Regions from separate parts of the Actinopolymorpha sp. B11F2 genome, predicted to be linked through region 2. Evidence: predicted binding sites of a transcription regulator. Region 2 holds the regulator's gene; each other region holds the start of a gene.

Region 1 (3,273 bases), on a different contig from region 2:
GGATCGCCGAACTGCTCACCGTCGTCGGTCTTCGTCCGGAACACGCGAGCAGGTATCCGCACGCCTTCTCCGGCGGCCAGCGTCAGCGCATCGGCATCGCCCGCGCGCTTGCCCTCAACCCAAAGCTGATCGTGTGTGACGAGCCGGTGTCGGCGCTGGACGTCTCGGTCCAGGCGCAGGTGCTCAACCTGCTCGAGGACCTGCAGGACAAGTTCAACCTGACGTACCTCTTCATTTCCCACGATCTCAGCGTGGTCGAGCACATCGCCGACCGCGTGGCGGTGATGTACGTCGGGAAGGTGGTCGAGGTCGGCACCACCGACGACCTCTTCTACAACCCGAAGATGCCTTACACAGAGGCGTTGCTGTCCTCGCTGCCGCAACCGGATCCACGCAAGCGGACCCGGCCGACGCTGCTCGCCGGCGAGGTTCCCAGCCCGGCCAATCCGCCCAGTGGGTGCTATTTCCACCCGCGTTGCCCGTACGCCCAGGAGATCTGCAAGACCGAGGCGCCACCGCTTCGTGACGTTGGCGGAACGCACCTGGCCGCCTGCCACTTCGCCGACGAACTCTCACTCAAGGGCACGACCCGACTGACGGAGATCAAGGCGCCCGACGTCGTCGCCGCGGCGGCTGCTCAGGAAGCAACACAAGGGACACCATCGTGACTGGAACCGTACGCACGGGACGCCCCCGATTCACCGGCGTCACCACCTACAAGGACCCCCTCGGACGGTTCTCGTTCCGGTATCCCTCGGACTGGAACGAGTTCGAGCTCGCCGACGACCGTGAAGGCGTGATGTACGCCCCCGAGGGTGGGGAGTCGCCGCAGACCTACTTCGCGGCCTGGATCACCAAGCTCGACGAACGCGTCGTCGCCGAAGACCTGCCGACCCTGCGGGAAGGCATCGACGCCGGCCTCGGGCAGCTCACCGGCTGTGAGATCGAGACCGAGAAGGACGACGTCCACGGCAATCTCGTGAAGCTCGAGCGCGTCTACCGGTTCGACGACGGGGGGACCGTTCGGCAACGCCGGGTATGGACGTTGTACGTCGATACCTGGCGGATCGTCCTTGTCTGGCAGGGCTCCACCCCTGAGGAGTACGCGTACTGGCTTCCGATGGGCAACTACGCCTTCGCGACGTTCGACCTGCCAGAAGCGCTGTGGTTCGCGACCGACCGGGACCTGCGCGCGTTCGACTGACGGAGCCCGGCCGAGAGGGCCGGCGAGAGCGTCCGGAAGGGGCTGCCGGCGCTTAGCAGTCAGGTGCCGGGAGTGCTAATCTTTGCTGCGTTGGCCGCCGCCCTCGGACATGGCGGCGATGTTGACTGGAGGAGCAGTGCCGACCTATCAGTACGCCTGTGTCGACTGCGACGAGCAGCTCGAGGTCGTCCAGAAGTTCACCGACGAGCCGCTCCGCGAGTGTCCCACCTGTGCCGGCCGGCTGCGCAAGGTCTTCAGCGCCGTGGGCGTGGTCTTCAAGGGGTCGGGCTTCTACCGCAACGACAGCCGGTCCGACGGCCGTGGCAAGAAGTCGTCCGAATCCTCGAGTTCCAACGGCGAGTCGAAGTCCAGCGACTCCTCGTCCAGCAGCGGATCGTCGGACGCCTCGTCGAGCGGTGGCAGCAAGTCGAGTGACGGCAAGTCCGGTGACAAGGCGACCAGTTCATCCTCGTCGGGAGCCTCCACCTCCAGCTCTGCGACACCGAGCAAGTCGGGCTCGGCGGCCTAGGTCCTGGGCGTCGAGCCGGCGCGACCACGTTGACAAGCTAGCCGCCTGCGACGAAGCCACCCTCCACATCGCCGCGATCAACGAGCGCTGGACGCCGCGTACTGCCAGATTTTGTCCACAGGTGCCCGATCGGCTGCGAATGTGGACAACTCGCTCGAGGTCGACCGAATTTCCCTAGCCTCTCCGCATGACCGCATCTCCCCCTTCCTCGCCGCCGACGCGGGCGCAGATCGGCGTCATCGGCGGCTCCGGTTTCTACGCCTTTCTCGACGACACCACCGAGGTCGCCGTCACGACGCCTTACGGTGAGCCGTCCGATCCACTGGTCGTCGGCACCGTCGGCGGCCGCGCTGTCGCGTTCCTGCCGCGGCACGGGCGCGATCATCGGCATCCACCCCATCGGATCAACTACCGCGCCAACCTCTGGGCACTGCGATCGGTCGGCGTACGACAGGTCCTCGGTCCTTGCGCGGTCGGCTCCCTGCGGGCCGACCTCGGCCCGGGCAGCGTCGTGGTCCCCGACCAGTTGGTCGATAGGACGTCGGGCCGGATCCAGACCTACTACGACACGGGCGCGGTCCATGTGAGCTTCGCCGATCCGTATTGTCCCGACGGTCGCCGGGTCGTCCTCGACGTCCTCGACCGAACGGGCTGGCGGGCCACCGGTGGCGGGACGATGGTGGTCATCGAAGGGCCGAGGTTCTCGACCCGCGCCGAGTCCCGGTCGTATGCCGCAGAAGGCTGGTCGCTCGTCAACATGACCGGGCACCCCGAAGCTGTTCTGGCGCGCGAGCTCGGCCTCTGCTACACCGCCATAGCCCTGGTCACCGACCTCGACGCCGGTGTCACCGAAGGAGAGGGGGTCAGCCAGGCGGAGGTCTTCGCGCTCTTCGCCACCCACCTGGACCGCCTGCGCAAGGTGCTGTACTCCGTGATCCCCGACCTCCCGTCCGTGCGAGCCTGCCCGTGCGCCACGGCCCTCGACGGGCTGCCGATCCCACTCACCCTGCCGGAATGATCGACATGCTGACGACCAAACGGTTCGGGCGCGACCTGCGCCGGGCGGTGTCGTGGCACCGGCGGCTGCTCGCGGCGGGGCTGGCGGCGGCCGGCATGGCGGTGGCGCTCCACCTGACAGAACCCGCACCGGTGCCGACCGCCACGGTGCTCGCGGCGGCACGCGACCTGCCCGGCGGCGCCCGCCTCTCCGACTCCGACGTTCGCACGGTCGCTCTCCCCCGTGACGTCATACCCGCCGGCGCCCTGACGCCAGGCGATCCACGCACCGGGCGGATCCTGGCCGGGCCGGTCCGCGCGGGTGCGCCACTGACCGATGTCGACCTGGTGGGCCCCGGCCTTTTCCACGACCGGTCCGAGGGCGAGTTGGTCGCGGCCCCTGTGCGGGTGGCCGACGCTGGCGCACTGGCCCTTGTCCGGGTCGGTGACCGGATCGACCTGCTGGCCGCGGAGACCGGTGTGGAAGACGCCAGGTCGCCGGCTCGATATGTCGTACGCGAGGCGAGAGTGCTCGTGCTCCCTG
Region 2 (3,273 bases):
GGAACGACCAGAACGTGGACGGGTGCCTGGGGGCTCACGTCGCGGAAGGCGAGGGTCCGGTCCGTCTCACGGACCTGGGTCGAGGGGATCGTGCCGGCGACGATGCCGCAGAACACACAGTCGGATGATCGTTGTGCCACGGCGGCTCAGACACCCCTGTCGTTGAAGGCGTCCCGGATCCGCGAGAAGACGCCTCGGCGTTCGGACGAGAACTGGCCGGTCGCCTTCTCCTCGTCCCTTAGCCTGGCGAGCTCGGTGAGCAGGTCCCGCTGTGCCGCGTCGAGCTTCGTCGGCGTCTCCACGACGACGTGGACGACCAGGTCACCGCGATGCGAACCGGACAGATGAGGTACGCCTCGACCGGTGACGACCAGGCGCTGCCCGGACTGCGTGCCAGGCTTGACGTCGACCTCGACGGTGTCGTTGTCGAGCGTCTCCAGCGAGATCGTCGTGCCGAGCGCCGCGGCCGTCATGGGCAGCGTCACCGAGCAGTGCAGGTCGGCGGCGCGCCGGGTCCACACCTCGTGCGGGGCGACCTGGATCTCGACATACAGGTCGCCGGCGGGACCGCCGCCGGGGCCCACCTCACCCTGGCCGGCCAGCTGGATCCGGGTGCCGTCGTCGACGCCGGCGGGGATCCGGACGGCGAGGGTACGCCGGGACAGCACCCGGCCCTCCCCCGCGCACTCAGGGCACGGGTTGGGGATGATCGTGCCGAACCCCTGGCAGCGGGGGCACGGCCGGCTCGTCATGACCTGGCCGAGGAAGGACCGTTGGACGGAGCTGATCTCGCCGCGACCCTCGCAGACCGAGCAGCTGGTGGGTGTCGTGCCTGGGGCGGCGCCCCTGCCCGAACAGCTCCCGCAGACGACGGCCGTGTCGACCTGGACCTCCTTGACGGCGCCGTACACCGCCTCGGCCAGATCGACCGAGAGGCGCAGGAGCGCGTCCTGGCCACGGCGGGTCCGGGGTCGCGGCCCGCGGGCGGTCGTGCCGCCGAAGAACGCGTCCATGATGTCCGTGAACGAGAAACCCTGCCCGAATCCCGCACCTTGTCCAGCCGCACCGAGCGGATCGCCCCCCAGGTCGTAGACCTCACGCTTCTTCGGGTCCGACAGGACCTCGTAGGCGCGGGTGACCTCCTTGAAACGCTCGTGGGTCTCCGGATCCGGGTTGACGTCAGGGTGCAGGGTGCGCGCCAGCCGGCGGTAGGCCTTCTTGATCTCCTCCGCGGACGCGTCGCGCCCGACTCCGAGGAGTTCGTAATAGTCCTGGCTCATGCTGTGGGTGGCCTCTTGCACTGACTCATTCCCTCGAGACTCATCTTCCTTAAGACCCCGCTGCCTCATTGAGAAGCTATTCCTCAGCGAGGATCTGACTGACATATCTGGCGACCGCCCGGACCGCACCCATCGTGCCCGGATAGTCCATCCGGGTGGGTCCGACGACACCCAGGTGGGCGAGTGTCTCGTCCCCAGGACCATAGCCGGTCGCGACAACGGAGGCCGCGGCCAGCTCAGCGTAGGGGTTCTCATGGCCGATCCGGACCGTGAGGCGGGAGGGAGCGGTCGACTCGCCGAGGAGCCGCAACAGCACGACGTGCTCCTCCAGCGCCTCGAGTACCGGCCGGATCGAGGAGTGGAACTCGTGCCCGAGCGGGATGAGGTTGGCGGTGCCACTGACCGCGATGCGTTCCTCCGGGCGTTCGACGAGGGTCTCGAGGAACGCCGACACGATGCTGGCGACGATCGGCTGGTCGTCGGGCGCGAACGCCTCAGGCAGGTCGACCACGAGCGACTGCACCTCGGCGAGCCGCGCCCCCATGACCGCAGCGTTGAGGCGGGCCCGGACATCGCCCAGCAGCGCGTCTTCAGGGGCCTTGCCGACGTCGACGACACGCTGCTCGACCCGGCCCGTGCTGGTGATGAGCACGATCAGCAGCCGGGTGGTGGACAGCAGCACCAACTCGACATGGCGGACGGTCGACCGGGACAAGGTGGGGTACTGCACGACCGCGACCTGGCGGGTGAGCTGGGAGAGCAGGCGTACGGTCCGGTTGACGACATCGTCCAGATCGACCGCGCCCTCGAGGAACGTCGAGATCGCCCTGCGCTCCGCGCCAGACATCGGCTTGATCGTGCTCAGCCGGTCGACGAACAGCCGGTAGCCCTTGTCCGTCGGGATCCGGCCCGCGCTCGTGTGCGGCTGGGCGATGTAGCCCTCGTCCTCCAGCGCGGCCATGTCGTTGCGGACCGTCGCGGAGGAAACGCCCAGGTGGTGCCGGTCGACAAGCGCCTTGGAACCGACCGGCTCCTCGGTGTGCACGTAGTCCTCGACGATGGCGCGGAGGACGGCCAGCTTCCGTTCGTCGAGCATGGAGCCCGCACCTCCTCGCGTCACGGTTGACCTGAGGGTGGGGCAGCGGCATGTGCCTGGCACTCCCCGAACCCGAGTGCCAGTCTACGGGGAGAGGCCCCGAATGTGCGTCCTGAGCGGATGCGAGGCTGTGGATCGTGGACACGAACACGCACGGATGGACCGAGGTCGGGCCGCGCTGCTTCGCCCGCCGCTACCCGTCGTACGACCTCACGATCGGGGCGGTCGTGGGTGCCGACGGCATCCTGGTGGTCGACACCCGGGCAAGCCTGGGCGAAGCCGACGAGTTGCGCGCTGACCTGCGTCGCCTCTCCCGCGCGCCGGTGCGCTGGGTGGTCGACACCCACTGGCACTTCGATCACTGCTTCGGCAACGCCCGGTTCGCCGACGCGGTGATCTACGGCCACGAGTCCGTGCCCGCGAGGCTCGAGGCGCGGGCCGACGGCGTGCGTGCCGAGCTCTCGGCGCGGTCCGCAGAATGGGCCACGGAGATGGCCGCACTGGAGGTGGTGCCGCCGGGACGGACCTTCGCGTCGGTCGCGATGGCCGATCTCGGCGACCGGGTGGTGGAGCTCGTGCATCCGGGACGCGGCCACACCGACGGCGACGTCGTGGTCCGGGTTCCCGACGCCGACGTGGTCTACGTGGGAGATCTCGTCGAGGAGTCCGGCCCGCCGTCGTACGGCGACGACTCGTACCCGCTCGAGTGGGGTGCGACGCTCGACGTGGTGGCGGGACTGTTGACGACGCGGACAGCGGTCGTGCCCGGGCATGGCGCTGTCGTGGACCATGCGTACGTCGGGGAGCAGCGCGGCGACCTCGTGGGCGTCGCCGGGACGATCCGCCGCCTGGTCGAGGAACGGGTGCCGATCGAGCGGGCGTGGGAGGCAGCCGAGT
Region 3 (3,273 bases), on a different contig from region 2:
GCGCCACCTTGACGATGTTGGCTCCGGTGAGCTCGTCACCCTCGAGGTCGAGCTTGTCGAACGCCTTGATCCCGGCCTGGACGAGCGCCACGCCGCCACCGGCGACGATGCCCTCCTCCACCGAGGCCTTCGCCGCGCGAACGGCGTCCTCGATCCGGTGCTTGCGCTCCTTCAGCTCCACCTCGGTGGCGGCGCCGACCTTGATCACCGCAACGCCGCCGGCGAGCTTCGCCAGCCGCTCCTGCAGCTTCTCGCGGTCGTAGTCGGAGTCACTGTTCTCGATCTCGGCACGGATCTGGTTGACCCGGCCAGCGATCTGGTCGGAGTCGCCCGCGCCCTCGACGATGGTCGTCTCGTCCTTGGTGACCGTGACCTTGCGGGCCCGGCCGAGCAGGTCGAGGCTGGCGTTCTCGAGCTTGAGACCGACCTCCTCGGAGATGACCTGGCCACCGGTGAGGATGGCGATGTCACCGAGCATGGCCTTGCGCCGGTCGCCGAAGCCGGGTGCCTTGACGGCAACCGACTTGAACGTGCCGCGCATCTTGTTGACGACGAGCGTGGCCAGGGCCTCGCCCTCGACGTCCTCGGCGATGATCAGCAGCGGCTTGCCCGACTGCATGACCTTCTCCAGGATTGGGAGCAGGTCCTTGACGGCGGAGATCTTGGAGTTGGCGATCAGGACGTACGGGTCGTCCAGCGTCGCCTCCATCCGCTCCATGTCGGTGGCGAAGTAGGCCGAGATGTAACCCTTGTCGAAGCGCATACCCTCGGTGAGCTCGAGCTCGAGGCCGAAGGTGTTGCTCTCCTCGACGGTGATGACGCCTTCCTTGCCGACCTTGTCCATCGCCTCGGCGATGATCTCGCCGACGCTGGTGTCGCCACCGGCGGAGACAGCCGCGACGGACGCGATCTGCTCCTTGGTCTCGACGTCCTTCGCGGCCTGCGCGAGCTGCTCGGTCACCCGCTCGACGGCTGCCTCGATACCACGCTTGAGGCCCATCGGGTTGGCACCGGCAGCGACGTTGCGAAGGCCCTCGCGGACCAGCGCCTGCGCCAGGACGGTCGCGGTGGTCGTGCCGTCGCCGGCCACGTCATCGGTCTTCTTGGCAACTTCCTTGACGAGCTCGGCCCCGATCTTCTCCCACGGGTCTTCGAGCTCGATCTCCTTGGCAATGGAGACGCCGTCGTTGGTGATCGTCGGCGCGCCCCACTTCTTCTCGAGGACGACGTTGCGACCCTTGGGACCAAGGGTCACCTTGACGGCATCGGCAAGCGAGTTCATTCCCCGCTCGAGACCGCGTCGCGCGTCCTCGTTGAACGCGATGATCTTGGGCATCTAGCTGGATCCTCCCCCAGTCGGGTGGATGTCGTGTGGCCGGCCCGACGCCCGCGACGGACGGCCCCTCACCATGCCAGGGGCCTCGCCGAACCGCCCTGCAGCGGATTGTCACTCGCGACCTTCGAGTGCTAAGCACGTGTTTAGCACTCGACAGGGGAGAGTGCAAGCGGCTGGCCTGCCGGTGGGGTCGAACACGGGAGCTAGCATCGGTGCTCATGGCGTGCGGTGATCGGCTGGGGAGAGGTGGAACGTCGTGTCCGAGGCGGAGGAGGCTCAGGACAGCCCGGTGGACTGGGTAGCTCAGCACACCCGCCACTACCTCGACACTGGGCGTACTGGAGACCAGCTGGGCCTGCCGGCATTGCTGTTGACGACTCGCGGTCGCAGGTCGGGCAAGTGGCGGCGTACGGTCTTGTACTACGGCGAGGACAGCGATCGCTATCTCCTGGTGCCGTCGAACAGTGGGCTTCCTGGGTACCCCGCGTGGTATCTCAACCTGCTCGAGCATCCCGAGGTACGCATACAGATCGGCTTGGAACCAGTTTTTACCGCCTGCGCCCGCCTTGCGACGGCCGAGGAGCAACCGCCACTGTGGGCCACGATGGTGTCGATGCTCCCGGACTACGAGACGTATCGATCGATGAGCGGCCGTGACTTTCCGGTCGTGATCCTGCAGCGGACATGATCTTCAGCGATTGGAGTCGGGCTGGCTTGACACCGGCCTGACGCCGGTTCATTGCGGTCTTCGTCCGAGCATGCGGGGCGATTTGGTGGGGCGAGAACCCCGCCAGCCGGGATGCGGGATGTCGTGTGCGGACCCGGCACTACCAGACAAAACCCTCATCTAGAGGTGGCCGCTGAACGGGTCGTCGGCGAGCGCCCGCAGGCCGGCGGCGATCTGCTGGGCCTGCTGGTCGTACGGCTGTGGCCGCGGACCGGTCGAGATCGCGGCCGCCACCAGGCGCAGCTGGTCGGGAGGAAGCAGCCTGCCACCTCTGCCGCGGAGCATCAGGCGTACGACCTTTCCGGTCGTGGCCTCACGAAGGACGAGGAAGGGAATGCGGCGGCCGGTCCTGACCGTCGTGGAGGACGTGCCGTGGGGGCCGTGGGTCGACACGGTCCTGGTCTCCGCCGCCGAGTCGACGCTCACCGCCGACGTGGCCAGGTCACACCTGCTTGTGCCGAACGGGCCCCGGGCCACGAGCACCGTTCCCCGCAACCAGGTCCGGCAGCGCCGAATCCACTTCGCCAGCGCCACCGCCACGCCCACTGACATGCCCAGGAAGAACAGCCCTACGACGACCGCGACGATGTCCCGCTCCACCGCGGAGAACACCAGCACGAGGATGCTGATCAGTCCGATGAAGAACACGAGCATGAAGCCAAGGGCAAGAAGACATCCGAACCCGAGCTGCTGCCCGCCCACCACCGCCAGGGCGTCGAGCGGGGTCTGCTCGGCGGGCAGGGACGTGGGCATCGCCGAATCGTTGGCCGCACCCTGCGCCATGGTGGCAGGCGGCTCCTTCGGGGCTTTCTCACCGCGCAGTTCGGCGAGCCGGTCCTCGGCTGAATCGGCCATCGTCAGGCCCTTCTCTTCAAGGCTCCGGAGCCTGCAAGGCCCAAGCTGGAGTCGACGTGACGCTCGCAAGAGTAGGGCGCGATAGCTGCGTCCGGCTTTGGTTGTCCACAGCCCTGAAAACTTCCGGACAGCTCACCGGGCCGGGCAGCCGCCGAAAAGTTGCGGAATCCCGAAGAAGAGTTGAGGCCCGGACGGTTAGCCCGTCCGGGCCCCAATCAGGTGATGCGACCGGGCCGCGAGGGCTCGGTTTCGAGCCGGTTTCAGAGGGGTCGAACTCCGTGCGCCTCGAGTCCTTTCGGACCCTCGACGGCTTCGAACTCGACCGACTGGCCATCAGCGAGTGACTTGTAACCGT

The links. The regulator HrcA, encoded in region 2, represses chaperone genes, less so after heat shock. The targets are predictions, from matches to a motif close to TTGGCACTCGNNNNNNNCGAGTGCCAA.
Region 1: a site for HrcA is predicted at 1,257-1,283, ahead of ABN034_RS14170 (FmdB family zinc ribbon protein). Genes of this name have one in related genera too.
Region 3: a site for HrcA is predicted at 1,480-1,506, ahead of groL (chaperonin GroEL). Genes of this name have one in related genera too.

What each region holds. Positions count from the first base shown of each region.
Region 1 is NZ_JBEFTX010000006.1:293,570-296,842, forward strand. It holds gene ABN034_RS14160 (ABC transporter ATP-binding protein) at 1-668, shown strand, start outside; gene ABN034_RS14165 (hypothetical protein) at 665-1,204, shown strand; gene ABN034_RS14170 (FmdB family zinc ribbon protein) at 1,341-1,733, shown strand; gene ABN034_RS14175 (S-methyl-5'-thioadenosine phosphorylase) at 1,921-2,751, shown strand; gene ABN034_RS14180 (SAF domain-containing protein) at 2,748-3,273, shown strand, end outside.
Region 2 is NZ_JBEFTX010000005.1:79,333-82,605, forward strand. It holds gene ABN034_RS11265 (histidine triad nucleotide-binding protein) at 1-140, opposite strand, end outside; gene dnaJ (molecular chaperone DnaJ) at 147-1,280, opposite strand; gene hrcA (heat-inducible transcriptional repressor HrcA) at 1,357-2,376, opposite strand; gene ABN034_RS11280 (MBL fold metallo-hydrolase) at 2,514-3,273, shown strand, end outside.
Region 3 is NZ_JBEFTX010000024.1:57,607-60,879, forward strand. It holds gene groL (chaperonin GroEL) at 1-1,336, opposite strand, end outside; gene ABN034_RS30960 (nitroreductase family deazaflavin-dependent oxidoreductase) at 1,593-2,024, shown strand; gene ABN034_RS30965 (hypothetical protein) at 2,184-2,918, opposite strand; gene ABN034_RS30970 (cold-shock protein) at 3,179-3,273, opposite strand, start outside.